3 regions of the Cobetia sp. 3AK genome follow, and region 3 is predicted to be linked to each of the others. Evidence: predicted binding sites of a transcription regulator. Region 3 holds the regulator's gene; each other region holds the start of a gene.
The links. Region 3 encodes LexA, which represses DNA repair genes until DNA is damaged. Its sites were predicted from a motif close to TACTGTNTANNTANACAGTA; they were not measured.

Region 1: the regulator LexA is predicted to act here: its motif matches at 4,153-4,172, upstream of umuD (translesion error-prone DNA polymerase V autoproteolytic subunit).
Region 2: the regulator LexA is predicted to act here: its motif matches at 4,298-4,317, upstream of QD228_RS14130 (YqiA/YcfP family alpha/beta fold hydrolase).

Annotation. Positions count from the first base shown of each region.
Region 1 is NZ_JARWKR010000005.1:240,714-250,825, reverse strand. Features, by position in the region: gene QD228_RS09280 (NAD(P)/FAD-dependent oxidoreductase) at 1-1,285, shown strand, start outside; gene QD228_RS09275 (SMR family transporter) at 1,488-1,856, shown strand; gene QD228_RS09270 (multidrug efflux SMR transporter) at 1,871-2,191, shown strand; gene QD228_RS09265 (2OG-Fe(II) oxygenase) at 2,302-3,051, shown strand; gene QD228_RS09260 (LysR family transcriptional regulator) at 3,073-3,987, opposite strand; gene umuD (translesion error-prone DNA polymerase V autoproteolytic subunit) at 4,191-4,652, shown strand; gene QD228_RS09250 (Y-family DNA polymerase) at 4,661-5,992, shown strand; gene QD228_RS09245 (LysR substrate-binding domain-containing protein) at 5,949-6,839, opposite strand; gene QD228_RS09240 (trimeric intracellular cation channel family protein) at 7,000-7,854, opposite strand; gene QD228_RS09235 (helix-turn-helix domain-containing protein) at 7,918-9,012, opposite strand; gene QD228_RS09230 (iron-containing alcohol dehydrogenase) at 9,355-10,112, shown strand, end outside.
Region 2 is NZ_JARWKR010000010.1:84,537-94,648, reverse strand. Features, by position in the region: gene parC (DNA topoisomerase IV subunit A) at 1-1,259, opposite strand, end outside; gene parE (DNA topoisomerase IV subunit B) at 1,421-3,301, opposite strand; gene QD228_RS14130 (YqiA/YcfP family alpha/beta fold hydrolase) at 3,456-4,202, opposite strand; gene pgi (glucose-6-phosphate isomerase) at 4,342-6,045, opposite strand; gene cmoA (carboxy-S-adenosyl-L-methionine synthase CmoA) at 6,250-6,996, shown strand; gene cmoB (tRNA 5-methoxyuridine(34)/uridine 5-oxyacetic acid(34) synthase CmoB) at 7,028-8,056, shown strand; gene norR (nitric oxide reductase transcriptional regulator NorR) at 8,152-9,897, opposite strand.
Region 3 is NZ_JARWKR010000001.1:286,627-296,738, reverse strand. Features, by position in the region: gene pyk (pyruvate kinase) at 1-106, opposite strand, end outside; gene topA (type I DNA topoisomerase) at 714-3,356, shown strand; gene QD228_RS01260 (DUF6586 family protein) at 3,356-3,835, shown strand; gene QD228_RS01255 (hypothetical protein) at 4,089-4,328, shown strand; gene lexA (transcriptional repressor LexA) at 4,459-5,088, opposite strand; gene QD228_RS01245 (TetR/AcrR family transcriptional regulator) at 5,653-6,330, shown strand; gene QD228_RS01240 (L,D-transpeptidase) at 6,330-6,872, shown strand; gene nagZ (beta-N-acetylhexosaminidase) at 7,075-8,169, shown strand; gene QD228_RS01230 (mechanosensitive ion channel family protein) at 8,217-9,608, shown strand; gene QD228_RS01225 (hypoxanthine-guanine phosphoribosyltransferase) at 9,589-10,112, shown strand, end outside.

The DNA of each region.
Region 1 (10,112 bases), on a different contig from region 3:
GGATGACTGGGGTGGTCTGTGGAATTACAGCTGGCGCACCGGCCTGGATGCCCACGGTGAGCCGGTCCACGGCAGCATGTATCGCTACCTGTGGTCGAATGGTCCCAAGGAGTGTCTCGAGTTCGCCGACTACTCCTTTGAAGAACATTTCGGGCGCCCTATCGCCTCCTACCCGCCGCGCGCCGTGCTGTTCGACTACATCAAGGGGCGTGTCGAGAAGGCTGGCGTGCGCAAGTACATTCGCTTCGGCTGTCCGGTCCGTCAGGTCACCTTCGATGAGACTACCCAGCAATTCACGGTCAGCGTGCATGATCAGGCGCTCGATCTGGTGACCAGCGAAGAATTCGATCACGTCATCGTGGCTTCCGGGCATTTCTCGACTCCGAACGTGCCGGAATTCCCCGGTTTCGCGACCTTCAATGGCCGCATTCTGCATGCACATGACTTCCGCGATGCATTGGAATTCAAGGGCAAGGATCTGCTGTTGCTCGGCAGCAGCTATTCCGCGGAGGACATCGGCTCGCAGTGCTACAAATACGGTGCGCGCAGCATCACCACCAGCTATCGCACCGCTCCGATGGGCTTCAAATGGCCGGACAACTGGGAAGAGAAGCCGCTGCTGGTGAAGGTCGATCGCGATACCGCCTATTTCAGTGACGGCAGCCACAAGCGAGTCGATGCCATCATCCTGTGCACCGGCTATCTGCATCACTTCCCGTTCCTCGAGGAGTCGCTGCGCCTCAAGACTGCCAACCGCATGTGGCCACTGGGGCTCTACAAGGGCGTGGTGTGGGAAGAGAATCCGCGCCTGTTCTATCTCGGCATGCAGGACCAGTGGTACACCTTCAACATGTTCGATGCCCAGGCCTGGTGGGTGCGCGATGCGATTCTCGGCACCCAGACACTGCCGGCGAAAGCGGCGATGCAAGCCGATAGCCAGGCATGGCGCGAGCGTGAGGAAACGCTGGATAGCGACGAGGCGATGATCGTCTTCCAGGGCGACTACGTGAAATCGCTGATCAGCGAGACCGACTACCCGAGCTTCGATATCGATGGCGTGAATCGCACCTTCCTCGAGTGGGAGCATCACAAGCACGAGAACATCATGACCTTCCGCGATCACGGCTATCGCTCCTTGATGACCGGCACCCTGGCGCCCAGACATCACACGCCGTGGCTTGAGGCGATGGATGACTCGCTGGAAGCCTATCTGGCCCAGCCGGCCGAGGCGCCATCCGACGAGGAGTCAGCTGCTCAGGCGACGACCACGCCGCTGGCCTCCTGACGCTTTCTGGTCATCTGACGCTCTTGTGAGAAGGAGCTGCGCGGACGACTTGCCAGGCACCAGGCGGAGGGGCTCCCTCCGCCTTTTCATGGCCAGAAACATCAACAAAAACTCATATAGACTCGCATTCATGCAACGCATGTCTTTCGCTGGCGATTGAACGCCTCATTTTCCCGACACCTCACAAGGACGCCCGATCACCATGCGCATCACGCTCTATTTCCTGATCTCGACCCTGTGCGAAATCGGCTGGGCCACGGGCCTGAAGGTCGCCGACAGTCCACTGGAATGGGCACTGACGGTGCTGCTGGTCATCATCAGCCTGAGTCTGGTCACCCAGATCGCCAGGACACTGCCCGCCAGCACCACCTACGCCATCTTCGTCGGCCTGGGCACGCTGGGGACGGTGGTGACTGACCTGCTGTTCTTCGATCTCGAGTTCCAGTGGTCCACGCTGGGCTTCGTGGTGCTGATGCTGATCGGCATCATCGTGCTCAAGACGGCCCCCGGCGCGCCTGCCGACAAGCAACCTCGCGCGAGTGCCACACCACAGACCACCGTCAGTGAATGAGCAGGAGGGATGACATGGATTGGGTCTATCTGATCGCCGCCGGCTGCTGTGAAGTCGTCGGCGTCACCGGTTTCAATCAATACGCCAACCACCGCCGCCGACGGGGTGTGCTGCTGGTCGCGCTGGGCTTCAGCGCCTCCTTGAGCCTGCTGTATCTGGCCATGGACACCATCAGCCTGGGCATCGCCTATGCCGTATTCTCCGGCATCGGCACCGTGGTCAGCGCCATCATCGGGGTGCTGTTCTGGCGGGAGCATTTCTCGTTTCGCCGCATGGCCTGCATCGGCCTCATCGTGCTGTCGATCGTCGGCCTCAACCTGACAGGCGGACATTGATCATTGCCATTCGTGCAATGACCAATTGCCGTCAGGTGCCTTTTTCTGTCGTCGGCAGTGCACTAGCCTCTCGGGCAACATTCGTGATCATGCCATTCAGGAGTCTTGCCATGAGCCTGTCCTTCTACGCCGTCAGTCACGAACGCGGCTTCTCTCCCACGCCCCTGCCCATCTGGACCGACAACGGTGACGTGTCTGACCTCTTCGAGACCGAGGCGACACCAGAGGTGGTCCGTCAGGAGGTCGAGGGTGTCCCGGGCGCCTTCCAGCTGCTCAATGTGCTGACGCCTGCCGAGGCCGACAACTTCGTCGCCACCCTGGAGGCAATGGGCTTCGAGGAGGATGCGCCCGTCTCCCTGCCGCGTTCGGTACGCCACAACCACAACGTCAACTGGGTCGTCAGTGACGCCATCGATCAGGTCATCTGGGCGCGCTCGGCGCCGCTGGTGACCGAGCAGATCCAAGGCGAGGGCGCAAAAGGCATCAATGCGCGCTTTCGTGTCTATCGCTACGAGACCGGTGACTTCTTCAAGCCGCATACTGATGGTGCCTGGCCGGGCAGTCGCGTCATCAATGGCGAGATCGTCCAGGACGCCTATCCGGGCCTGATGAGCCAGTACACCTTCCTCATCTTCCTGAGCGATGGCTATACCGGCGGGCGCACCGAGTTTCTGGTCAGCCGTCGCGACCCCGAAAGGCCTGCCCAGTCACGGGACGACATCCAGACAGTCTCGGTCGCAACGCCCAAGGGTGGCGTACTGTGCTTCCCGCATGGCTCGCATCCGCAGCACTGCGTGCATGCCGGCGAGCCGATCCGCGACGGTGCCAAGTACATCATCCGCAGCGATATCCTCTATTGATGGCTGCCTGATGAGAACCTGCTAGCGACCGGCCAGCCGCTCGCGGCGGGCGAGCAGGAAGTCGACCCAGGCACGCACGCGCGGATTGTGCTGATTCTCGCGCGCGAAGACGACATGGATGCCAGTGTCGAAATCCGACGACGTGACCTGATGGTCCTCCAGCACCGCCACGAGGCGTCCCTGGTCCAGTTCTTCACGGATGGCCCAGAGCGGTTGCACCACGACACCAGCTCCCTCGAGGGCTGCCTGGGTCAGAATGTCGGCGTTGTTGGTGCGCAACGCGCGTGCTCGCGCCGAGATGCGGTGCTCCCGCTCACCCTGCACCAGCCGCCAGTGATGATTGGCGGTGGTATAGCTGAAGGTCAGCAGGCGGTGCCGCTCCAGGTCCTCAGGCTGACGAATGGGCGGCTGGGCACTGAGATAGGACGGCGCCGCGGCCAGCACGAAACGCTGGTCACTGATGTGCCGTGCGATCAGACTCGAGTCTTCCAGATGGCCGATGCGGATGGCGACATCGAACTGCTCCTCGATCAGATCCACACGCTGATCACTGCTGACGATATCCAGCGCCACCTCGGGGTAGCACTGCATGAATTCACTCACCAGCGGCGCAAGATAGAGGCGCGAATATCGCCACGGCACCGAGATGCGCAGCGGCCCCGCGACTCGCTCACTCAGCGTCTCGAGCTCATCCGTCAATTGAGCCACCTCGCCCAGGATGGCACGGAAACGGATCACGGCTCGCTCACCGGCAGGCGAAAGCCGCACATGGCGCGTGGTGCGCACCAGCAACGGCTCGCCCAGCTGTCGCTCCAGATGATTGACGTGACGCGTCGCCGTGGAGCTGGCGATCTCCAGCTCACGCGCAGCCGCATTGAAGCTCTGATGCTCCGCCACCTTGAGGAAGGTGCGCAGTCGTTGGGTCAGTTCGTTCATGGCTCTCCACAGTGAATCCGCCTTTCACGTAGACACCGGACCTTGCGCCCGATGGCATTCGCCGATGCCGAGCATAACACCCTCGCCATCCGGGCTTCGCAGCGGCCACTTTCACTTGAGGCGGCTTTGCATATTAGCGGTTGCCTAACGCTTGCCTGCCACGGATACTGTATATAAATACAGCCATGACAGGAGAGCTTTCCATGACCGCATCTGCCCCCCTTGCCACTCACGAGACGTTGGCTCGCCCTCATCCCGCTCCTGCGCCATGTGAGCTGCCATACCCCCACATCACGGGGCGTGCGGGAATTTCCGGCTTTCCGTCACCGGCCGAGGATTACGCTGGCCGGACGCTGGATCTCAACGAGCGGCTGATCAAGCGTCCGGCAGCGACCTTCTTCATGACGGTGGCAGGTGACAGCATGGAAGGCTTCGGCATCTACGAGAATGACACCCTGGTCGTGGATCGCTCCATCGATGCCCGCCCCGGACATATCGTGGTGGCGCTGGTCGAGGGCGAGGTGGTGGTCAAGCGCTACGAACTGATCGGCCAGCGGCCGTATCTGTGCTCCGGCAATGCCCTGTATCCACCGGTGGCCATCGTCGATCTCGAGTGTCAGGTCTGGGGGGTGGTGCGCTCCGTCATCCACGAATACGCGGTATGAGCGCGCCGATGATCGGGCTGGTCGACTGCAACAACTTCTACGCCAGCTGTGAGCGAGTCTTTGATCCGCGCCTGGAAGGCCGCCCCGTGGGGGTGATGTCCAACAATGACGGCTGCGTGATCGCGCGCTCTCAGGAACTCAAGGCGCTGGGCATCGAGATGGGGACCCCGGCCTTCCAGCTGCAATCCCTGGTACGCGAGGGACGCATCCACCTGCTCTCCTCGAACTATGAGCTGTATGGCGACATGTCGGCGCGCGTGCGCGACGTGCTGGAGGAATACAGCGCGGGGGTCGAACCCTACTCCATCGACGAGATGTTCGTGCGCTTCGATGGCTTTGACCGCAACGCGATGCTGGCGCTGAGTCGTACCCTGCACCGCAATGTGCGCAAGTTCACCGGCATCCCGGTATGTGTCGGCGTAGCCCCCACTCGCACCCTGGCCAAGCTGGCCAACCGTACCGCCAAGAAGCGGCCGGAATTCGGCGGCGTCTGCGTGCTGGAACCTGCCGAAGTCGGCACCCAGCGCCTGCTGGAAGACACACCGCTGGGCGATGTCTGGGGCGTGGGCCATCGCCTGGTCGAACGGCTGGCACTGCAAGGGCTGCATACCGCCTGGGACCTGCGCTGTGCGGACCCGCGCGCCATCGGTCAGCGCTATTCCGTCGTGCTGGAGCGCACCGTGCGCGAGTTGCAAGGCACGCCCTGCTTCGAGATGAACGACCCCGATGATGCCCGTCAGCGCATCATGACCTCACGCTCCTTCGGCCGCATGACCGATGACATGAATGAGCTCAAGGATGCCATTCGCCAGCACGCTCAGCGCGGCGCCGAGAAGCTGCGCCATCAGGGCAGCCAGACACGTGCCGTGCTGGTCTTCCTCAAGAGCAACCGCCACCGCCCGGATCTCCCGCAATACTCGCCCAGCACCATCATCGAACTCCCCGAACCGACCAGCGACAGCCGCGAGATACTCGCCGCCGCCCATCAGGCGCTCGAGCGTATCTATCTGCGCGGCTATCGCTTCATGAAGGCAGGCGTGATGCTGCTGGACCTCATCGACCAGCCCCGAGAGCAGCTCTCGTTGCTCGACAGCGAGGCCGATATCGCCAGACGAGAACGCAACCAGCAGCTGATGGCGACACTGGATGCGATGAATCAGAAGATGGGCCGTGGCACCGTGCGTCTGGGCGTCGCGCGCCCGGATGCCGCCTGGCAGCTGCGCTGCGCGCATCGCAGCTCACGCTATACCACCCGCTGGCAGGAGCTGAAACGACTGGGGAGCCCCCCTCGGCTCCCTACAACGCCAGGCGCGACGCAAGAAACTCGACAAAGGCACTGATACGGGGCGAGAGCGTGCTGTTGCGGTAGTACACCGCCTGGATAAGCTCACGCGGATTGGGCGACTGGACCTGCCCCGGCAGCACTTCCACCAGAGCGCCCGACGCCAGGTCATCGGCGAGCATGAAGCGGGAGATCAGCGCGATGCCGTGGCCGGCCAGGCATAGCTGGCGCATGACTTCACCGCTGGAAGTGGAAAGGTGCGGCGTCGTTTCCAGCTCCCGGGGCGCACCCTTGAGTGGCCAGCGATTCAGGCGACTGGGCGGCAGGAATCCCAGCAGGCGATGCGACGCCAGCGCCGCGACGCTCGTCGGCGTGCCATGCCTTGCCAGATAAGCGGGGCTGGCGACCAGGTGCAGGGTCGAGCGCCCCAGTACCTTGGCGTGCAGGGTCGAATCCTCGAGTTCGCCGATGCGAATGGCGACATCGGTGCGCTGCTCCAGCAGATTAATGATGTCGTCACCCGCCGAAAGCTCCAGGGAAATGCCGGGATAGCGACGTTCGAACTCTCCCACCAGCGGCACCAGCTGATGCAGGACGAAAGGACTGGCGGCATCGACCCGCAGACGGCCGCTGGGTTGATCACGCTGCTGACGCAAGACGTCTTCGGCCTCGCTCAACTGCTGCAGCCCTTCCCTGATGCGCTCGACGAAAGCACGCCCCTCGTCCGTCAGGGCGACACTGCGGGTGGTACGAGTCAACAACGGTGTCTCAAGCTCGCTTTCCAGCCGCTGGATGGCCCGCGACACCTTGGCCACGGGCACATCCCGCTGCTTGGCGGCAGCACTGAACCCTCCGCTGTCGACCACCGCCAGCAACCATTCAAGGTCTTGTGAGCGACTGCGCATGATGAAACTTCTCCCAGAAGACGATGGCCCTTGTCAGACCTTGATGACCCCTTGTTCGGCCCGTATCTTTGCAGAAATCGCAATGATCGGCACCTGTCAGGCACTTCTTGCACCACAATCACGCACCGCTTCCAAGCGATCACGCCATGGCCTTCCGTGCTCAGTTCCTGCCTCGCCGACTCTCCCCGGGGCGCAGCATGCGCACCCGCGCCTTGGGAGTACGGCGTGGCAGCATCGGCGGTTCGGGGGGCTGGTCGATCTTCATCGAGGCCTCGAGCTTGCTGAGCCCCACTGAGCCCCCCAGGGTGGTGGCGAATTCGGCGTCACCCTGCTCGCGCTGATTGTCTGAGGGCGTGCCCGACGTGCGGGGTTCACCACTCGCTGACAGGTCCGGTGGCGGGATGATGACCCAGGCGAAGGTCGGCAGCGTCAGATTCCAGTAGATAGCCGGAAGTCGAATCATCAATACCATCACGATGGCCGCGCCTGTCGCCCAGGCAAGCGGCATCTCGAGCTCGAGCAGCGCGATATAGAGAATCCCGCCCGCAAGCGACGCCGAGGCGTAGATTTCCTGACGCAGCACCATCGGCACGCGGCGCGCCAGTACATCCCGGATCATGCCGCCTGCCACGCCACTCATGGTGCCCATCACCACGACAACGATGCCCTCTACCCCCATCATGCGGGCCTTGTGAGCGCCCAGCACGGTGAACAGCGCAAGGCCGAAGGCATCCGTCACGGGCAGAAAGACCCGCGTCAGACGGTGAATGTAGTGAAAGCCCAATGTCGCCACGCCCACCGTGAGCAGGATCACCCAGAGATAGACCGGCTGCTCGACCCAGAACACCGGTCTGATGCCCAGCACAAGATCACGCAGGGTGCCGCCGCCGATACCGGTCACGGCGCCGAGCACCAGCATGCCGATCGGGTCCATCCGCGAACGACAGGCCACGACGACACCTGTCAGCGCGAAGATCATCACACCGGCCAGATCCAGCCAGGTTATCCAGTTCATACCCATAGCATCCTCAGACGACGAAACTGTCATTCATGCGCCACACGCGAGCGTGATGGCCGTTCATTCAGCGGCCAGTCCGCGACGCGCCGTCACGCTGGGCGCCTCACCGAAACGCTGTTGATAGGCACGAGAAAAGTGCGCCAGATGGGTGAATCCCGTGGCAAAGGCCGCCTGGGAGACACTGACCCGACTGTCGGCGAGCACCCGCTGTGCATGATCCAGACGCATGCCGAGATAGCATTGCTTGGGGGTCTCGCCGAATTGCGCCACGAACAGGCGCGTCAGCTGGCGCTGTGACTGCCCCGCGAGCCGGCAGACCACCGGAATGGGCAGGGCCTGGGCAAGATTGGCCTCCATCACCGCCAGCGCCCGCACGACACTGCGCGGCAACGACGAATCGCGCGGAGTCGGGCTCTCCACATTCACGGCCGTGCGCTGGTGCATGATCTGACGTCCCACGGCATCGGCCAGCGAAGGGCCATAGAGCCGCTCGATCCAGGCCAGCATCATGTCGATGCTGGCCGCCCCGCCGGAGCCGGTCAGACGCTCACCCTGCCATTCATAAGGGGCCGAGCTGACGTCCAGCTCAGGAAACTCCTGCTGAAAGGCCGGCACGCTTTCCCAGTGCAACGCCACCGGATGCCCCGCCAGCACACCGGCCCGCGCCAGAATGAAGGGGGCGGTATCCAGTCCCCCCAGCCAGGCACCATGGGCCGCCAGCCAACGCAGCACGGCACGCGACTCACTGTCAACACTCGCTTCTGGCTCATAGGACGACACCACCATCAGGCGCATCCGGGCCATGGACGCCGAGGCCTGTTCACACACCGCTTCCGGTGCCTGCCGGGGCTCCCCCGTCATCAGCTGATCGAGGCGACCATCGACATCGATACGGACCCCATTGCTGGCCACCACCGCCTCACCATCCGCTGACAACAGCCGCCAGGCGAACAGATCCCGCCCGAAGCGATTGGCGACCCTCAAGGGCTCGAGCAGGCAGAACAGCGTCAACATCGAGAAGCGCGGTACCAGCCAGACATTCAGCGTATTCTCGGCGGCGCCGGGCGCCAGCACGGGTGGTGAGTCCGGCCGCGGGTAGGGATGCGCGCCAGTGCTCAAGGGCTTCATGTCCAGCGCGGTCGGGGTATCAGGCATATGGCGATTTTCATCAATTCTTCGGCGGTTTTCATCAAACGATAATGACATTGGGGCAAAGAGACCAGTGACCCGTGCAGAATCGCGGCTTTCGATCGTCCGTCACCTGCCATCATCGCATCGCGTTTGATGACATAACGCATCACTCAAGCCACGCGAGTGATTCCATATGGCATCAGAACATCGACCTTGGGCGTAGCGACCTTAGGCGAAAACTCAATAAAAACCCAATGAATTCAGCGGCTTGTAAAGAGCAAGAAACTGGCATGCCATTTGCTATCCATCATGACAGGAGACGCCAACCAGCGCCCTTCCCCATGTCATCCAGGACAGGATATCGCCATGAGCATCGCCAGCTTCAAATCCGCCCACCGCCTGATAACGGGCCAACAGGCCTCATCACGCCTCAGTGAAGAAATCCTTCGCCTGGGCATGCGCTGCCCGATGGTGGTCACCGACCCCGGTGTGCTGGGGTCGGGTACCCTCAAGCCGATCACGGATCAGCTCGATGTACTGAAGGCCAATGGCCAGCTGACCCATTACCGCATCTTCAGCGAGGTCAGTGCCGAGCCGGAAGTGCACATCGTGGAGGACTGCATGAGCGTCTACCTCGAGGCGCAGTGCGATGGCCTGATCGCGCTGGGCGGCGGCAGCGCCATGGACATCGCCAAATGCGTGGCGGTGTACGCCACCCATGACGGCGATCTGGAAAGCCTGTTCGGGGAAGACAAGGCCCGTGTGCGTGGTGCACCGCTGATCGCGATGCCGACCACGGCAGGCACCGGCTCCGAAGTCACCAACATCGGCATTCTGTCTGACACCGAAGCACGCATGAAGAAAGGTATCGTGAATGACTACCTGCTGCCGGACGTCGCCATCGTCGCCCCGGAGCTGACGGTCAGCTGTCCCCGCCATGTCACTGCCGCCAGCGGCGTCGATGCTCTGGTGCATGCCATCGAGGCCTACCTGTCCAACTTCGCCACGCCCATCACCGATGCGCTGGCCATCAAGGCCATGCGCCTGATCATCAAGGCATTGCCCAAGGCCTATGCCAATCCCGGCAATCTCGAGGCGCGTGAAGCCATGGCCACGGGGAGTCT
Region 2 (10,112 bases), on a different contig from region 3:
TGACGCTCGGAAAGCTGGAAGGTCTCGATCAGGCTGGCCTTGGGGTCTTCCTCCTCGCGGATGATGCGAATCACCTCGTCGAGATTCAGGTAAGCCGTCAGCAGCCCCTCGAGGATATGCAGACGATCCTCGACCTTGGCCAGACGATGCTCGAGACGGCGACGCACGGTGGCACGACGATAACGCAGCCACTCGGCCAGCATCTCGTGCAGCGCCATCACGCGCGGGCGACCCTTGAGGTCGATGACGTTCATGTTGACGCGCGCGTTCTTCTCGAGATCCGTGGTGGCGAACAGGTGCGCCATCAGGCCTTCGATATCGACCCGATTGGAGCGCGGCTGAATCAGCAGGCGCGTCGGGTTCTCGTGGTCGGACTCATCGCGCAGGTCCGCGACCATCGGCAGCTTCTTGGCCTGCATCTGGGCGGCGATCTGCTCGATCACCTTGGCGCCGGAGACCTGATACGGCAGCGCCGTGATCACGATATCGCCTTCTTCCAGCACATAGCGGGCGCGCATCTTCACGCTGCCACGACCGGTGCGATAGAGCTTGGCGAGGTCGGTGCGCGGCGTGATGATCTCCGCCTCGGTGGGGAAATCCGGTGCCGGCAGGAAGTCCATCAGCTGATCGCTGTCGGAGTCCGGGTTGCGCAGCAGGTGGCGTGTGGCGGCCACGACTTCATGCACGTTGTGCGGCGGAATGTCGGTCGCCATGCCCACCGCGATGCCGGTGGTGCCGTTGAGCAGCACATTGGGCAGACGCGCCGGCAGCACCTTGGGCTCGTTCATGGTGCCATCGAAGTTGGGCACCCAGTCGACGGTGCCCTGGGAGAGCTCGGACAGCAGCACCTCGGAATATTTCGACAGACGCGATTCGGTGTAACGCATGGCCGCGAAGGACTTGGGGTCATCCTGGCTACCCCAGTTGCCCTGCCCATCCACCAGCGGATAGCGATAGCTGAACGGCTGCGCCATCAGCACCATGGCCTCGTAACAGGCGCTGTCACCATGCGGGTGGAACTTGCCCAGCACATCGCCAACGGTACGCGCCGACTTCTTGTACTTGGCGTTGGCCGTCAGGGACAGCTCGCGCATGGCGTAGACGATGCGGCGCTGTACCGGCTTCATGCCATCACCGACATGCGGCAGGGCGCGGTCGAGAATCACGTACATCGAGTAGTCGAGGTACGCCTTTTCGGTGTAGTCACGCAGGGCCAGACGTTCGACGTCACCCTCCGCGACCTGGATATCCATGCTCATGGGCACTTGACCTTGATTACGAGCGTAAAACCGGGGAGCGCAAGACTCTGGCGCTCCCGAAAGAATGCTGTCGCGCAGCTTGTCTGGCTTTCGAAGTTCAACTGCTCTCGAAGCCCAGTTGGCTTTCGAAGTTCAAATGGCTGTGAAAGCTCAACCGATGATCAGACCTCGATGTCAGCCATGTTGCCGTAGTCCTCGAGCCAGCTCTTGCGATCACTGGCGCGCTTCTTGGCCAGCAGCATGTCGAGCATCTCGTGGGTGCCGTCATCCGCACTGCGCGTCAGCTGCACCAGGCGGCGAGTGTCCGGTGCCATGGTGGTCTCGCGCAGCTGCAGCGGGTTCATCTCACCCAGCCCCTTGAAGCGCTGCACGTTGGGCGTGCCACGCTTGCTCTCGAGCTGCTTGAGGATGTGCGCCTTCTCGCTCTCGTCCAGGGCGTAATGGACTTCCTTGCCCAGGTCGATGCGATACAGCGGCGGCATGGCGACGAAGACGCGCCCGGCATCCACCAGCGCCGGGAAGTGCCGCACGAACAGCGCGCACAGCAGCGTGGCGATGTGCAGGCCATCGGAGTCGGCATCCGCCAGGATGCAGACCTTGTGGTAGCGCAGCTTGGTGAGATCATCCGAGCCCGGGTCCAGCCCGATGGCGACCGCGATGTCGTGGACTTCCTGGGAGGAGTAGATGTCATGCGACTCGACTTCCCAGGTATTGAGGATCTTGCCGCGCAGCGGCAGGATCGCCTGGGTCTCGCGGTTGCGACCCTGCTTGGCGCTGCCGCCGGCCGAGTCCCCCTCGACCAGAAACAGCTCACTGTCGGCAGGGTCGGAGCTTGAACAATCCGAGAGCTTGCCCGGTAGCGCAGGCCCGGAGGTCACCTTCTTGCGCGCGACCTTCTTGGCGCTCTTCAGACGGCGCTGGGCCGCCGAGATCACCAGTTCCGCCAGCGCCTCGGCCTGGTCGACATGATGATTGAGCCACAGCGAGAAGGCGTCCTTGACCACGCCGGAGACGAAGGCCGCGACACTGCGCGAGGACAGGCGCTCCTTGGTCTGACCGGCGAACTGTGGATCGAGCATCTTCACCGACAGCACGAAGGCGGCGCGCTCCCACAGGTCATCCGCACTCAGCTTGACGCCACGCGGCAGCAGACTGCGGTAGTCACAGAATTCCTTGAGTGCCTCGAGCAGGCCGGAACGCAGGCCATTGACGTGGGTGCCGCCCAGCGGCGTGGGGATCAGATTGACGTAGGGCTCCTGCACCAGCTCGCCGCCTTCCGGCAGCCACTGGATGGCCCAGTCGACGCCATGCTCCTCATCCTCGAAATGACCGACGAACGGCGATTCCGGCAGTCGCTCGAAACCATCGGTGGCGCCGAGCAGATAGTCGCGCAGGCCATCCTCGTAATGCCAGGCCGTCTCGCTGCCATCCGTCTCGGTCAGCACGACCTTGAGCCCCGGGCACAATACCGCCTTGGCGCGCAGCAGGTGACGCAGGCGCGCCATCGCCAGACGCGGACTGTCGAAGTAGCTCTCGTCCGGCCAGAAACGCACCAGAGTGCCGGTATTGCGCTTGCCGACGGTACCGATCTGACTCAGCTCCTCGACCTTCTCGCCATTCTCGAAGGCAATGCGCTGACGCAGACCCTCACGGCAGACTTCCACCTCAAGGCGTGTCGACAGGGCGTTGACCACCGAGACCCCCACGCCGTGCAGGCCGCCCGAGAAGCGATAGCTGTCCTGGGAGAACTTGCCCCCCGCGTGCAGCTTGGTGAGGATCAGCTCGATCCCGGTCACACCATGCTCGGGGTGGATGTCAGTGGGCATGCCACGACCATCATCCGCCACCTCGATACCGCCGTCTTCCAGCAGCTTCACGCGTACTTCCTTCGCGTGACCCGCCAGCGCCTCATCGACGGAGTTGTCGATGACTTCCTGGACCAGGTGGTTGGGCCGAGTGGTATCGGTATACATGCCGGGCCGCTTGCGGACCGGTTCGAGGCCGGAGAGAACCTCGATGGAACTGGCGCTGTACTGACTCATCGCAGCCTTGTGTCCTTGGTGTTGACGTCCGGCAGACGCATCACGGATGGCGATGCCTCTGCCTGATTTTCTGAAGAGAGTCGCCGCTGGCCGAACGATCCGATGACGGATTCATCTTCCTGTCCGGCCCGCACGCCCAACCGTCCTCGACACGTTAGCAGGGTGCGACGTGGAAGGATGTCGCAAGCGACGGGGCCAGACGATGGCCGGCATGCGCCATGATGGCAGGCAGGTACTCCGCCAGTCTGGCAAATCCATGATCCCCTCCCGGCGTGAGGATCAGCCGGCAATCCTGATAGAGGCTTGCGGCATCGTTGACGTCCAATGTCTCGTCCGCCGTGGCAAGCAGCACGAGGGTGCGCTGCGGCGTGACGGGGATCGCTTCCAGTGCGGCCAGCGCCGGCCCGAATGCTTCGGTGACGGTGAAGGACTCGCCGGTATAGGGGTTGGCGTGGGTCGACCCCAGCCATGCCGTGACGAGCCTGACCGGGCGCACGGCTGGGTTGATCAATACCGTGCGCGGCCCCTGACGCCATACGCTCTGCTCGCAGCCCTGGGGTCCATCGAGTCGCGCAGCCTCACGCGCGGCAAGCCAGGTGCTCAGAAAGCCACCCATGGAGCTGCCGATCACCACGATGGCGTCGTCACAGGCAGGGTCAGCCGGGTCGAGATCCAACTGCGCGCAGAGCGCCTGGTAGGCCTCCTCCACCAACGCCTGCCCGGCAGCGGGCTGCGGTGGGATGTCAGGCGCGACGCAGGGCAGACCGAATTCGGCGGCCGCACGCTTCATCAACTGCGCCTTGGGCGAGCAACTGGCCGAGTTGAAACCATGCAGGTACAACACGCCCCTGACCGGAGGAACGACAACGCCTGCCTGCGCAGGGTAATGGGGACGGCTCATCAGCGCTCCCGACACGCGCGAACCGAACGGCTCACGCTCGGTTCGCGGCAAGGTGTCTAGTGTAAACGATTGATTCCCATATAGGATAGCGAGAATACTGTATAAATCAACAGAGGATGATCTCCTGCGTGATCCCCCGTCAGCGCGGGTCCTGCCCCTGGGCGGCCCACACGGACTCGATCAAGGCACGACTGGAAGCGTCCAGCTGCTCGAAGCCTTCTCCCGTGGTCATGGTCGCTTCCGTGGCGGTGGCGATCTGCTTGCCCAGCTCCACGCCCCACTGATCGAACGGATTGATGTCCCAGATGGTGGCCTGGACGAAGACCTTCTGCTCGTAGAGCGCGATCAGGGCCCCCAGGGTTTCCGGCGTCAGCGCTTCCAGCAGCAAGGTGGTCGAGGGCTGATTGCCACGATAACGCTTGTGATTCGGCTGGGCCTCGTCACCCGGTATCGCGTCATCGCCCAGCATCAGCACGCGCGACTGGGCAAAGCAGTTGGCCAGTGTCAGACGGTGCTGCGCCTTGAGGTGGGCACGGGTCTCGGCGTCCTCGACATGGTCATAGCGACGCATCGGCGCGATGAAGTCACATTCCACTGCCTGGGTACCCTGATGCAGCAGCTGATAGAAGGCATGCTGGGCGTTCGGGCCCAGCTGGCCCCACAGCACCGGGCAGGTGGAGTAATCGACCATCTCGCCATCGTTGGTGACCGACTTGCCGTTGGATTCCATTTCCAGCTGCTCGAGGTAGCTGGCGAAGTATTCCAGGCGGCCGTCGTAGGGCAGGATGGAGTGGGCGCGAATATCGAGGAAGTTGTTGTTCCAGATACCCGCCAGCGCCAGCAATACCGGCAGATTGTCTTCCAGCGGTGCGGTGCGGAAATGTTCATCCAGCTCATGCGCCCCCGCCAGCAGGCGACGGAAGTTGTCCATGCCGACATTGAGCGCGATGGGCAGTCCGATGGTGCCCCACAGCGAGTAGCGCCCGCCGACCCAGTCCCAGAACAGCAGCTGATGTTCCGGCGCGATGCCCCACTCGCTCATCTTCTCCGGCTTGGCGGATGCACCGATGAAGTGCTGGCGATTGATCAGTCCTTCCAGACGGCCTTGCGGGTCAAGGCGCGACTTCAGCCAGTCACGCGCGGTGCGCGCATTGGAGAGCGTGTCGATGGTGGAGAACGACTTGGACGACAGGATGAACAAGGTGGTTTCCGGACTGAAGGACTGCAGGTAGTCCGCCAGCTGTGAGCCATCCATGGTCGAGGCGAAGTGCACGCCGACCTCATGGACGCCCTTGGGACGGCAATCGCTCAGCGCGCTCGAGACCATCAGCGGCCCCAGGTCCGAGCCACCGACCCCCAGATTGACCACATCGGTGATCGGCTTGCCGGTGGCGCCACGCCACTGCCCGCTATGGAAGGTCTCGACCATCTCGGCGAGCCGCTCGAGGCTCTCGTGGATGGCAGGTACCACATCCTCGCCATCCACCTCGAGACTTGCTGAGCGTGGCAGACGCAGGGCCGCGTGCAGGGCCGGGCGATCTTCCGAGCGATTGACGTGCTCACCGGCCAGCAGACGCTTGATGCCCTGCTCGACACCGGTTTCCCGCGCCAGCTCCAGCAGCAGCTCCAGGGTCTCCTGCTTGAGACGCTGCTTGGAGAGATCCAGGCGCAGGCCCGCGGCAGAACGGGTGAAGGTCGTCACTCGATCGCGCCCTTGCGCCGCATCCTCGGCGAACAGGTCCTTCAGGTGCACATCGGCCATCTGCTCCTGATGATGACGCGCGAGGGCCTGCCAGGCCTGACTGTTACGGCGGGCAGAACGTGCAGACGATGGAGTGGACATGGCCACCTCTCTCCTTGAAGTGTCGCGACCGGCCCTGCGTGGCCCGGTCAGAAATCGGTTGATGGAGGCATCATCGGCAAGCCGCGGCGGGTGCGTCAGGCACCTCGAATGCGTAGAATGGCGGGCCCAGCAGGGCACTCAGCCCAGCCGCTCCCCGGCCAATGGCATGTCGCCCAGGCCCTCTGCCCGATGAAGCCTTGATCCATGAGTGATGCATCTTACCGTGACGCGATATTTACGACACCCCTTGACCGTGTTGCCAGCTTCTCCTTCGACGAACAGGTCGTCAGCTGCTTCCCGGACATGCTGCGCCGTTCGGTGCCGGGGTACGGTCAGATCATCGCCATGCTGGGGCTGATGGCCCGCGCTCACCTGCGCCCTGGCGCACGCGTCTATGATCTGGGCTGCTCGCTGGGGGCTGCCAGCATGGCACTGGCACGTGAGATGGCGGCCCAGGACATCGAGATCGAAGCCGTCGATCTGTCCCGGCCGATGGTCGAGCGCGCCAGCCGCGAGCTCGCCGACGCCTTCCCGGACCATCGCATCAACGTCAGTGAAGCCGATATCCGCACCCTGGAGTACCAGCCTGCCGGGATGATCGTGGTCAACTTCACCCTGCAGTTTCTGCCGCCGCAGGACCGCGACGCCGTGATCGACAAGCTGTTTGCGGCGCTGGAGCCCGGCGGCGTGTTGATCCTGTCCGAGAAGATCATCAGCGACGACCCGGTCGAGAACGCCTGGTTGATCGAGCGCTATCACGACTTCAAGCGCGCCAACGGCTACTCCGACCTCGAGATCTCGCAGAAACGCGAAGCGCTGGAGGACGTGATGAAGCCCGACAGTCTCGCCACTCACCATGCGCGCCTGGCACGCGCCGGCTTCGCGCGCAGCCACACCTGGCTGCAATACCTGAACTTTGCCTCGATGGTCGCTTTCAAAGCCGCCGAATGACCGCTACGCCTGCACGGACCCGACCCAGCGCATGAGCATTTCCCCCTACGATCGTGATCTTTACCGCGCCTTCACCGAGCTTGCCTGTGAGCCAGGCGCCGTCGGTGACGGCTTCGCCCGCTGGCTGGGCGCCCTGCCCGAGCAACTGGCCAAGGGTCTGGACCGCAAGCGCCATGCTGACCTCAAGGCCTGGCATGGGGCACTGGAGAAGCTGCCGACGCTACCTGACGAGCGCGAGGTGCAGCTGGATGCCGACCGTGTCGGTGCATGCTTTCCGACAGGCCTGAGCACGGGGCAGCAACGCCAGAGCGAGAATCTGCTGCGCGCCATGATGCCGTGGCGCAAGGGCCCCTATCAGCTCGACGAGATCCATATCGATACCGAATGGCGCTCCGACTGGAAGTGGCAGCGCCTCGCGCCGCATCTGTCGGATCTCACTCACCGTCGCGTGCTGGATGTCGGGGGCGGCAATGGTTACCACGGCTGGCGCATGGTCGGCGCTGGTGCCGCCTTCACGCTGGTGATCGACCCTTCCCCGCGCTTCTACTGCCAGTTCCATGCCGTGCGTCACTTCATCGGCGCGGATCACCCCCAGGGGCGCAACCTGCACTTCCTGCCGGTGGGCATCGAGGACGTCCCCGCGAAGATGGCCGCCTTCGACACCGTGTTCTCGATGGGGGTGCTCTATCATCGCCCCTCGCCGATGGATCACCTCTTCCAGCTGCGCGATGCCCTGCGCCCCGGCGGCGAACTGGTGCTGGAGACCTTGGTGGTGGAAGGTGACGTGACGACGGTACTGATGCCCGGCGAGCGCTACGCCGCCATGCCCAATGTCTACTTCCTGCCGTCCTCCCGGGCGCTGGCCCACTGGTGTGAGCGCGCCGGTTTCAAGGACGTGCGCATCGTCGATGAAGCGGTGACCACGCTGGATGAGCAACGCTCGACCGAGTGGATGACCTATCACTCGCTGAGCGACTTCCTCGACCCTGACGACCCACGCCTGACCCGTGAAGGCCATCCGGCACCACGGCGTGCGGTGCTGATCGCCACGCGCGCCTGATCTGCGCAGCACCTTCTCTCCCAGCGATGTCTGCGCCAGGGCAGACGACACCCGGCGGCGGCGCTCATCGAGCACCGCCGTTTTCGTCTCTCGCCTCACACGATGCCCAACCGCCGGGCCTGTCGATACAGATTGCCGCGATCGACCTTGAGCCTGCGCGCGGCCTCTGCCCAGTTGCGATCACTCGCCAGCCAGACCCGCGAGATGTGCTCGCGCTGAAACGCCTCGGTGGCGTCACGCAACCCCAGCGCTTCATCGATGTCCTGCAGGACATGACGCAGCGCCGGGTTCGCTCTCCCCGCCTGAATCGTGCCATGCCCCTCCTGTGCGGCGTGGAGGGCAATGCCACCGGCCTGCTCGTGCGCCACCTCGGCACTCGCCTCCAGCCCCAGCAACTCCGGCGTGATCACCACCAGCTGACGCCCATCGGCGCGCAGGCGCGTCGGATGAGCCCCCTGCGCCAGCCGCGCATGCAGGGCGGCACGACTCAGGCAGTGCTCCAGCTCACGCACGTTGCCGGGCCACGGGTAGTCACACAGCAGACGCTCCGCCGCCGGCGTCAGGCGCAGATTGCCAAGCCCGAGGCGCGTGCGGTTGTGCTCGAGAAAGGTTCCCGCCAGCGCCAGCAGATCCGCTCGTCCGCGCTCACGCAGCGGCGGTACCCTGAGCGGATAGACGCTCAGGCGGTGGTAGAGATCTTCGCGGAAATGCCCGGCGGCGACTTCGGCCTCGAGATCACGATTGGTCGCCGCGATGACGCGCACGTCCACCCTGACCACGCGATCGCTGCCCAGCGGCTGCAATTCACCTTCCTGCAGCACCCGCAGCAGCTTGGGCTGCAGCGCCAGTGGCAGCTCACCGATCTCGTCCAGCAGCAGGGTGCCGCCATCGGCCATCACGAAATGGCCACGGTGATCATGGGACGCGCCGGAGAAGGCCCCTCGCCGATGCCCGAACAGCGCACTCTCGACCAGTTCCGGTGCCAGCGCGGCACAGTTGATGCGCACCAGAGGCCGACTGGCGCGACGCGACGCATCGTGCAACCGCTGGACCACGCCCTCCTTGCCCACCCCGGTCTCGCCCGTCACCAGCACCGTCATGTCGGTATCGGCTACCGCTTCCAGCTGTGCCTCCAGTCTCGCCATCGCTGGCCCGCGCTGCGGACAGGTCCTCTGGGCCTGCGGTGTCATGCCCGGCGCAAGCGCTGCCATGCCGGTCAGCGGAGCGGCCCCACGCTCAAGCCGTGATGCCAGCGCCAGACAGCAGGTGGGCAGCGTCAGCAGGTCATGAAGCTCCTGATGCTCCTGATGCTCCTGCGCCAGGACGTCTGCCAGCTCGGCATCGCCGACCTGCCGTACCTCCAGCGCTTCCAGCGGGGCCAACACGCCGGGTGTCAGCGCATCGAAGGTCATCACGCCCAGCAACCTGTCCCCTTCGCGCAGCGCGATACCCGCACAGTCGTGCACCAGCAGATCCGGCCCATGCACTTCCCCCAGCAGGCCATCGAAGGGGTCCGGCAGGTCACTGTCCACCGCGAAGCGATAGACACCGGTGTGCTCGGCAATCGCCTTGAGCCGCGGATGCTCTGACAACGCAAAGCGCCGGCCGCGCACCTCGGCAGGTAGCCCATGCGTGGCCAGCGGCAGCAACTCGTCACGCTCCGGCAGATAGCGCATCAGCGTCGCGGCCTCTCCGGGCAGACGCTGCATGATCGCGGCCAGCAGACGGGTCCATGGCAAGGCACGCCGCTTGCCGCCCTCCTCTTCCGTCAACCAGGCAGCAAGCCAGGCGTTCAGGGCGGCAAGGGGCGTATCATTGCGTGGCAAGGGAGTCTCGGGCATGCGGGATTCCTGACGTCAGTCAACCGGAAATGGCGGGCGAGGTACTGGATGATGAGCACGCGGCTCACGCGACGGCGTGTCGCAAGACATCGTCATGGCGACAGATGATGTCATCCTGACACGCAAGATGTCATCTTGACACCTTCACGCGTCGTGTGTTTTTCACATCACCGCTCTCGGGGACGCATGGATACTGGCCTGACGAGTTGGCATGG
Region 3 (10,112 bases):
CTCCGGCACGGATCATCGCGTCGAGGACGCCCGGCTTGTCACTGGCCGGACCGAGTGTGGCGACAATCTTGGTGCGGCGGATCGGGCCGTTGAACGCGTGCGGCATGAGAACATACTCCTTGAACACTTGCGTGAGGGGTCAGGCGGTTTGTGTTGTCATTTTACTACATTGACGACGTAAAGGGAGCCTGTCGAGTGTCGTGGTTGATTGGTGTGGTAGCGCGTGAGTGATTCGGCTGCCATGGCGGCGATGGTAGCGACATGACTTGCGTCTTCACAAGCGCTGGCGTCAGGCTGATGGCCAGTCAGACATGGCGTGATCCGAGAGGCCCCGGCTGTGAGGATGGCATCTACGTTGACCCGCAGGCCTGCCACTGCCTGTGTCAGTAATGCCACACTGATGTGACGAATCGTGAAAAGGCCACTTATATATAGTCATGGCTTGCCTGTCGTCATGGCGACACATGCACCTGGCGGGTCTGGCAGGTCCGGGTGCCGGTCGATGACCGCGTCATGCCTCGGGCGTCGATTCTCGAGATTCGGGGTGGTGTGTGATGTCCGCTGCCACCACCCACATGGCGTGGTGCTGGCAACATTGCTGGTCAGCGCTGAAATGCTGGGGTAGGGTAGGCGCATTTTTAGGCTGGGATAAAACCCAGCGCTACGAGTCATTCGCCGGTGCAGTCAGCGCCGGCCAGGAGATGCGAGCAACCATGGGCAAGTCACTGGTGATCGTCGAGTCGCCTGCCAAGGCCAAGACCATCAACAAGTATCTCGGCAACGACTTCGTGGTGAAGTCGAGTGTCGGGCATATCCGCGATCTGCCGACCAGCGGTAGCGGCAAGCAGGCCACCGATCCCAAGGAGCGTGCCCGTCAGGCAGCCGAGACGCGCAAGATGTCGCCGGAAGCCAAGGCGGCTCACAAGGAAAAGAAGGCCAAGACGCAGCTCATCCGTCGCATGGGGGTAGACCCGGAGAACGGCTGGGAGGCGCATTACGAGATCCTGCCCGGCAAGGAAAAGGTCGTCTCCGAGCTGACGCGCCTGGCCGAGAAGGCCGACACCATCTATCTCGCGACGGATCTGGACCGCGAAGGTGAGGCGATTGCCTGGCACCTGCGCGAGACCATCGGTGGCGACGATACCCGCTACAAGCGCGTGGTGTTCAACGAGATCACCAAGAAGGCGATCACGGCGGCCTTCGATGAGCCGGGCGATCTGAAGATGGACCGCGTGCATGCTCAGCAGGCGCGTCGCTATCTGGATCGTGTCGTCGGTTTCATGGTCTCGCCGCTGCTGTGGGCCAAGGTGGCCCGTGGGCTGTCGGCCGGTCGAGTGCAGTCGGTTGCCGTGCGCTTGATCGTCGAGCGTGAGCGTGAGATCCGTGCCTTCATTCCGGAAGAATTCTGGGATGTGCACGCAGAGCTTGCCGCGACCAGCGGCGAGGCGATCCGTTTCGAACTGGCGCGTCAGGATGGCAAGGCCTTCCGTCCGACCAGCGAGAAGGAAACGCTGGATCGCATCGCGGCGCTGCGTACCGCTCGGCTCGCGATTTCCAATCGCGAAGACAAGCCGACCCGCTCCAAGCCGAATGCCCCCTTCATCACCTCGACCCTGCAGCAGGCGGCCAGCAGTCGTCTCGGCTTCTCGGTCAAGAAGACCATGATGATGGCGCAGCGCCTCTACGAGGCCGGTTACATCACTTACATGCGTACCGACTCGACCAATCTGTCGGCGGACGCGGTGGCCACCGCGCGGGACTTCATCGCTGAGGAATTCGGCGACAACTATCTGCCGCAGGCCGCCAACGTCTACTCCAGCAAGGAAGGCGCCCAGGAAGCTCACGAAGCGATCCGTCCCTCCGAGGTGGCGCGTCGCGCGACGGACCTCACCGGCATGGAGCGTGACGCGGAGCGTCTGTATGAGCTGATCTGGCGTCAGTTCGTCGCCTGCCAGATGGTGCCGGCGGAGTATCTGTCCTCGACCCTGACCATCGAGGTCGATGGCTACGAGCTGCGCGCCAAGGGCCGGGTGCTCAAGTTTGACGGTTATACCCGCGTGATGAAGCCGGCGGGCAAGAAGGAAGAGGACCAGTCACTGCCGGACCTGGCCATCGGCGAGGTGCTGGAGCTGGTCGAGCTGGACCCGCAGCAGCACTTCACCAAGCCGACGGCGCGTTACACCGAAGCCAGTCTGGTCAAGGAGCTGGAGAAGCGCGGCATCGGCCGTCCTTCGACCTATGCGGCCATCATCTCGACCATTCAGGATCGTGGTTACGTGGCGCTGGAAAATCGGCGTTTCTATGCCGAGAAGCTGGGTGACATCGTCACTGATCGTCTCAGTGAATCCTTCAAGGACCTGATGGACTTCGGCTTCACCGCGCGCATGGAAGACTACCTCGATGAGGTGGCCAATGGTCAGCGCAACTGGCGCGAGCTGCTGGATGCCTTCTACGCCGAGTTCAAGGCCGAGCTGGATCACGCCCAGTCAGAAGAGGGCATGCGCCCGAATCAGCCGGTGCCGACCGATATCGCCTGCCCGACCTGTGGTCGCGAGATGCAGATCCGTACCGCCTCCACCGGCGTCTTCCTGGGGTGCTCCGGTTACAACCTTCCGCCCAAGGAGCGCTGCAAGACCACCATCGACCTGTTGCCGGGGGATGAGGCGGTCGCCGCTGACGCGGATGAGAATGCCGAGACCGATGCACTGCGTGCCAAGCGCCGTTGTCCGATCTGCGCCACGGCCATGGACAGCTATCTGATCGACGAGCAGCGCAAGCTGCACGTCTGCGGCAACAGCCCGGACTGCGTGGGACATGAAGTCGAGCAGGGTCAGTTCCGCATCAAGGGCTACGATGGACCGGTGATCGAGTGCGACAAGTGCGGTGCCGACATGCAGCTCAAGACCGGGCGTTTCGGCAAGTACTTCGGCTGCACCAACGAGGATTGCAAGAACACCCGCAAGCTGCTCAAGTCCGGGGAGGTCGCGCCGCCGAAGATGGACCCGATCCCCATGCCGGAACTTGCCTGCGTGAAGGTCGAGGATCACTACGTGCTGCGTGATGGCGCCAGTGGCCTGTTCCTTGCCGCCAGTCAGTTCCCCAAGAATCGCGAGACGCGTCCGCCGCTGGTCAGCGAGCTCAAGGCGCATGCCGACGAGCTGCCGGAGAAGTATCACTTCATCCTCAAGGCGCCGGAGAAAGACCCCGATGGCCGCCCGACGCAGATTCGTTTCTCGCGCAAGGCCAAGGAGCAGTTCGTGATGACGGACGAGGATGGCAAGGCGACGGGGTGGAAGGCGACCTTCGACAACGGCCGTTGGGTCGTCGAGGACAAGCGCAAGGGAGCCAAGAGCTGATGAGCCAGCGTGGCCGCACCAATCAACTGCTGTATCAGGCCGAGTTGCTGCTGGAGCAGACGGCCGTCGCGACGCGTGATGAGCATGCCGTCGCACGGCGCATGGCCGGTGAGGAAGGGGCGCTGGCGTTGATGGAGCTGGCATTGGCCTCGTTGATCGAGGAGTGCGCCGCGTCGGCACGCTGGCCTGAGGTCGGCTGGCGCGAGCGGCTGGCCACACCGCCGACTCCCGTGGCGGAAATCGAGCAGTTGCGAAGCCTGCAGGCGCAGCCGGACAGTTGGTTGAGCCAGCTGGTGGCCGATATCACGCGTCTGCATGAAGAGGGCGGTGCTGCCCGGCGTGAGGAAGGCCAGGCGCGTGGCGATGGTCTCATCATCGCCGCGGCGGCCAATGCGCCTCTGGCAGAGCGTCTCGCCACGGCAGTCAGCGCCATGAAGGCGTTGCTGTCACACCTTCGCGAGTCGAATGTGGAGTGGTAGCGTCGCGCCTTGCCTGACCCGAAGGCGCTGGCATGTCACGCACCTGTCATTCAGGTGACGCCCTGGCATGACGGGTGCTAGACTGGCGGCATTGTGGCAAGCCCTGCATTCTCCGGTACGACCATGGCTCTGGCTGTGGTCGTACTTTTTTCTGCATTGTCGCCAGTGACTGCAAGTCGCAGGGCCTGCCCGCCGTCAAGCTGACGATCACAACGACGCCGGTATCCTCAGGATGCCGTGCAGGAGGAATGACGTGTCCGATCCCGCCGTACTTGAAATCGTGCAAATGGAAGATGGGGAAGTGATCCTGCGTGCCGCCGAGAGTGAAGGTGAGCCACTTCTCAGTATCCGCATCTCCGATGAAGCTGCCGATCTGCTGCGTGACAATCGCTTCGAGGTCGCGCGTGAGATGATCGACCACGCCATCACCCGCACCCGCCTGTGGGATGGCGAGGATGATGAAGACGAGCAGTCGGAAGGCATGGTGCACTGAGCACTTCCCGCATGTCTGCCTGTCACGAAAAAACCCGCCAATCGGCGGGTTTTTTCGTGGATGCCCTGATGGCGACAATCGTCATCTGCGCGTCAGCGCTGTGAGGTCAGACTGCCTGCGAGCCTTGAGATCAGTGCAGGCCGCCATCGCGGATCACGCCCACGCCGAGGCCCTCGATTTCCAGGCTGTCCGTGCGCAGATCCACCTTGATGGGAGCGAAGTCCTCGTTCTCGGCTTCCAGCCATACGTAATGGCCATCGCGACGGAAGCGCTTCACCGTCACTTCATCTCCCAGACGCGCCACCACGATCTGTCCGTCACGCACGCTGCTCGTGCGGTGCACGGCCAGCAGGTCACCTTCCAGAATGCCGACATCCTTCATCGAGACCCCGCGCACGCGCAGCAGATAGTCGGCGGCAGGCGAGAAGTAGTCACTGGGCAGCGGGCAATGGCGATCGATATGCTGGCTGGCCAGGATAGGGCTGCCAGCGGCCACTTCCCCGATGACCGGCAGGCCCTGCTCGCTATCCTCTTCCGCCTCTGCCAGAGACGGCACGCGGATGCCCCGCGAGGTGCCCGGCACCATCTCGATGGCTCCCTTGCGCTTCAGGGCACGCAGATGCTCTTCCGCGGCATTCGGTGAGCGAAAGCCCAGTGCCTGGGCGATTTCGGCACGCGTTGGCGGATAGCCTGAGGACTTGATGGTCTTGATGATGAAATCGAAGACATCCTGCTGGCGCGGAGTAAGCGGCTGAGTCATGGGCATTGCCTTTGGCCTGGGCGGCATCTGAGCTGACGGCACGGGGTGTGCATCCATACAACTGTCATTGTATCCAGTCATGGCGGTCATGCAAGGCATCGTGGGTGCTTTGGCAGCAACGTTGCCGGCATCTTCGTCGACATCGACATGCTGACGCGAGACAGCGGGTGTCCGGGACGCCCCATGACCATCCCGTCCCCGAATGTCCCGCGTGAATGCGCGTCCTGCCGGTCTTGGCTGTCGAGTGTTTGAAACAACCAGCAATTGCCAGTCATGGCATGGACAGCTAGAATTATCTTGTTTCAAACGAATGTTCGTCGGGCGCATCCGGCTACCGGTACACAGGCCCTGTGTGTCCTGTGCGTCTGTCCTGTGCTCGGGATACGGCTCGTGGCAGCCTCCGCCTCGGAGTCGCTGCCTGACACGCGGTGCGTGAAGACCGACATGTCGTTTGATTGACCTGCATGAGAAGAGTCGCCCCCCGGGCCACGGCCTTGCCGTTGTCCGGGGGGACAAGGACTCCCGTGCCCCCTCGTGATTGATCACCTGACAAGGCATCCGCCCATGGCCCAGACCGATACCGTTACCCGTATCCTCGATACCGCCGAGGTCCTGTTCGCCGAGCGAGGCTTCGCCGAAACCTCGCTGCGCAATATCACCAGCAAGGCCAAGGTCAACCTGGCGGCGGTCAATTATCACTTCGGCTCAAAGAAGTCATTGATCCAGGCAGTGTTCGCCCGCTATCTCGACCCCTTCAGCGAGCGTTTCCATGCGGCACTCGACAGTGTCGAGCAGCAGCATGCCGGTCGTCAGGTGCCGCTGGAAACGCTGCTGGAAGTGATGGCGCGCACGGTGCTTGAGGTGCCGGCCGAGCGCAACAGCCTGCGTACCTTCATGCGCCTGCTCGGGCTTGCCTATACCCAGGGGCAGGGCCACATGCGCCGCTACATTCGCGAGCATTACGGCACGGTCTTCAGCCGCTTCGCCGAGCTCCTGAAGCTTGCGACGCCGGACCTGCCAGACAACGAGCGCTTCTGGCGTCTGCACTTCATGCTCGGCAGCGTGATCTTCACCTTCTCGGGACTGGACGCACTGCGCGATATCGAAGAGGCCGAATACGGCCATCACACCAGTGTGCGCGAGCTGATCCAGCACATGCGTCCGGTGGTGGTGGCGGCGATGGCGGCTCCGCTGCCGGCCTCGCTCGGAGATGGTGAAGCGGTCACCCAGGCGGCCAGCTGATGGCTTGCTGGGTCTGCGTGGATCTCACCCGCCAGCGTCTCGAGATACGCAATGACGCGCCCAGTGGCAGTCGTGATGCGCCGCCCCCCGCGGCTGACCCTGACACGCTGGTGCATGCCTGTGCGATCTCCAGCGGCCTCAACGGTATCGGCGAGCTCGATGGCAGCGGTTGCACGCCGACCGGCTGGCATGTGGTTCGCGCCGCGATCGGGGAGGGCAATCCGCGTGGTGCCGTCTATCGTGGGCGGCGCTTCACGGGAGAGGTGTTCACGCCTCGACTGGCCGCCGAGCACCCCGAACGCGACTGGATCCTGACGCGTATCCTGTGGCTCAGCGGTCGTGAGCCCGGCATCAACCGTGGCCGCAACGCGGCGGGACAGCGCGTCGACAGCCTGCGGCGCTACATCTACTTCCATGGCACGCCGTCCAGCGAGCCGATGGGCACCCCGGCCTCCCATGGGTGCATTCGTCTGCGCGATGAGGATCTGCTGTGCCTTTACCGGCATGCGCCGGCCGGAACGCCAGTGCTGTTGCACGCCTGACGCTGCGTTGCCTGGCGGCTGGTGCTCGCGACTGTTCGAGTCGCGCTCAGTCGGCTAGAATTGCGCCTTTCCTCGCGCCGGCCGCCTGTCCTGAGGCTTGTCTTCCAGGCTGCCGAGCCCCGTAACGACATGAAACCCTGCCGTGCGTGCCATGCCTTGCAGCGCATGACACGGCCAGCAGGCCATGGACAGGAAGGATGTCATGACACAGCCATTGGGCTCCGTAATGCTCGACGTCGAGGGGCATACCCTCACGTCTGACGAACGTGAACTACTGGCACGCCCCGCCGTCGGCGGCGTCATCCTGTTTGCGCGCAACTGTGCTTCTCCCGAGCAGGTGCTGGCGCTGTGCGGTGAGATCCGCCGCGTCAATCCACATCTGTTGATCGCCATCGATCAGGAAGGCGGACGGGTGCAACGGCTGCGCGAAGGCGTGACCCGCCTGCCGCCGATGCGCGCCCTGGCACATTGCTGCCTGGGACGTGACTGTGACGGCTGCGGTGATGATGCCCAGTCGTCAGGGCTCGGGTTTGCCCGTGACGCCGGCTGGTTGCTGGGCATGGAGATGGCCGCCATTGGCTGCGACATCACCTTCGCGCCGGTATTGGATATCGATGTCGCGGGTTCCACCATCATCGGCGACCGCAGTTTCGGGACGACTCCCGAGGACGTGATTGCCGTCGGGACCGCCTTCATCGAGGGCCTGCGCGAAGCTGGTATGGCAGCGGTCGGCAAGCATTATCCCGGTCATGGTGGCATCGCGGCGGATACCCACCGCGAGCGCGTGATCGACCCCCGCCCCTTCCGCGAGCTGCGCGAGCATGATCTCAAGCCCTTCGCGGCGCTGGCGGATCGCCTGGGTGGCGTGATGCCGGCTCATGTCATCTATCCCGACTTCGATGCGCGCCCCGCCGGCTTCTCGCCAAGCTGGCTGGGACTGCTGCGTGAGGAGTTCGGTTTCAAGGGTGCCATCTTCTCCGATGACCTGGGCATGGCGGCTGCCGTGGCCGAGGGCGAGCCGGAAGTGCGCGCTCGTCTGGCACTGGATGCCGGCTGCGACATGGCGCTGGTGTGCAATGATCCCGCCGCCGCACGTGCCGTGCTCGACAGCCTCGATGGGGATGAGCAGCGCAATGCCGGCAAGCGTCAGGCGCGTCTGCGCTACGGGCGCGCCCGCCCGACGCTCGAGGGCCTTGCGGGGCTGTCTCGCTGGCGGCGTACCCATGCACGTCTCGAGGCGCTGGCGGCCAGTCAGCCGCTCGAGCAGGTGGCCATGCCATCGGGCTTGGCTGAATGAGCCAGCCTTGAGGGGCTTTTCCTCCAGACGTCACCCAAGGACTCCACATGGCTGAGAAATCCGCCACCGAGGCGGCTGCCGACAAGCTGGCGGCGCCTGCCGAAGAGATGATCAATCACTGGGTCGAGCCGCTGCGCAACTGGGTGGAGCAGACCTTCGGTCTGCCACTCTGGGGGATCAACCTCGCCCTGGTGCTGGTGGCCGTGGTCGTGCTGCATCTGAGCGAGCGCATTCTGCTCAGTCGCCTGGCCGTGCATGCCGAGAAGAGTCGCAACCTGTGGGATGACGCGCTGCTGCATGGGCTGCGCCATCCGCTGTCTCTGTGGCTCTACAGCATGGGGTCGCTGGTCGCGCTGGATATTCTTGCCCATCAGTTCGCGCCCGGCAGCCTGGAGGCCTATCTGGGCACGGTGCGCCAGATCATCACCCTGCTGGCGCTGGCCTGGGCGTTGATTCGCATGATCAAGCGCTTCGAGTCGCTGCGTACCACGCCACCGCCCGGCACCAACGTCAATGCGATGGATGCCACCACGGCCTCGGCGATCAGCAAACTGCTGCGTGCCGTCGTGATCGTGCTGGTGGGTCTGGCCATCCTGCAGAATCTCGGTGTGTCACTGTCCGGCGTGATGGCCTTCGGTGGGGTCGGCGGTATCGCGGTGGGCTTCGCCGCGCGTGATCTGCTGGCCAACTTCTTCGGTGCCCTGATGATCCATCTCGACCGCCCGTTCAAGGTCGGTGACTGGATTCGCTCGCCGGACCGCGAGATCGAGGGCACCGTCGAGGACATCGGCTGGCGGCTGACGCGCATCCGCACCTTCGACATGCGTCCGCTCTACATCCCCAACGCCATCTTCACCAGCATCGCGGTGGAGAATCCGTCACGGATGTACAACCGGCGCATCTTCGAGACCATCGGCTTGCGTTACGAAGATGCCACCCGGGTCGATGACATCATCATCGCGGTCCGCGAGATGGTGGAAGGGCATGACGAGATCGACCAGACGCGGACCCAGATCGTGAACTTCAACAGCTACGGTGAACACTCGCTGGACTTCTTCGTGTACGTCTTCACGCGCACCACCGACTGGGTGAAGTATCACGCCATCAAGCAGGATGTGCTGCTGCGCATCCATGACATCATCCGTGAGCACGATGCACGCGTGGCCCTGCCGGGGCAGCGCCTGCACTTCGCTGACGTGCTGTCCCTCGAGGGCGCTGCTCCTCAAGGCGACACGAATGCTGATCGCGAGTCGTCCTCGCGCCGACCGCAAGACGAACAGGACGGCAAGGCCGCTGAAGCCTCGCCGTCACACGCTGCGCAGAGCGGGTCCCGCCGTTCTGCTTCATCCTCCGCTGCTACATCCTCTGCCACGTCCGCCCGACGTGGAGATGAGGCCAGTGATACCCAGGAAACTCCCGATGCTGACTCCGACGCCTGACTCCCTGAGCGCCCTGCATGCCGAAATGCGAGACGTGATGGACAACGCCGACTGCCTGATTCCCCAGGCAGAGCTGGAGGTCGCACTCGATCGCATGGCCGGGGAGTTGACCCGCAGCCTTGGTGATCGCATGCCGATCTTCTACTGCGTGATGAATGGCGGCCTGATTACCGCAGGTCAGCTGTTGACCCGACTCAAGTTCCCGCTGGAAGTCGATTATCTGCACGCGACGCGTTACCGCGGTGCCATGCGCGGCGGCGAGCTGTTCTGGCGCGTCAATCCGGAACTGCCGATGGCCGGTCGTGACGTGGTCATCGTCGATGACATCCTCGATGAGGGTGGCACCCTGGCGGCCATCATCGAGTACTGCCGTGAAGCGGGTGCGCGCAGCGTGTCCAGCTGTGTGCTGGTGGACAAGAAGCACGATCGCAAGGCCTATCCGGGCTTCAAGGCCGACTTCTGTGGTCTGGATGTCGAGGACCGCTTCCTGTTCGGTTTCGGCAT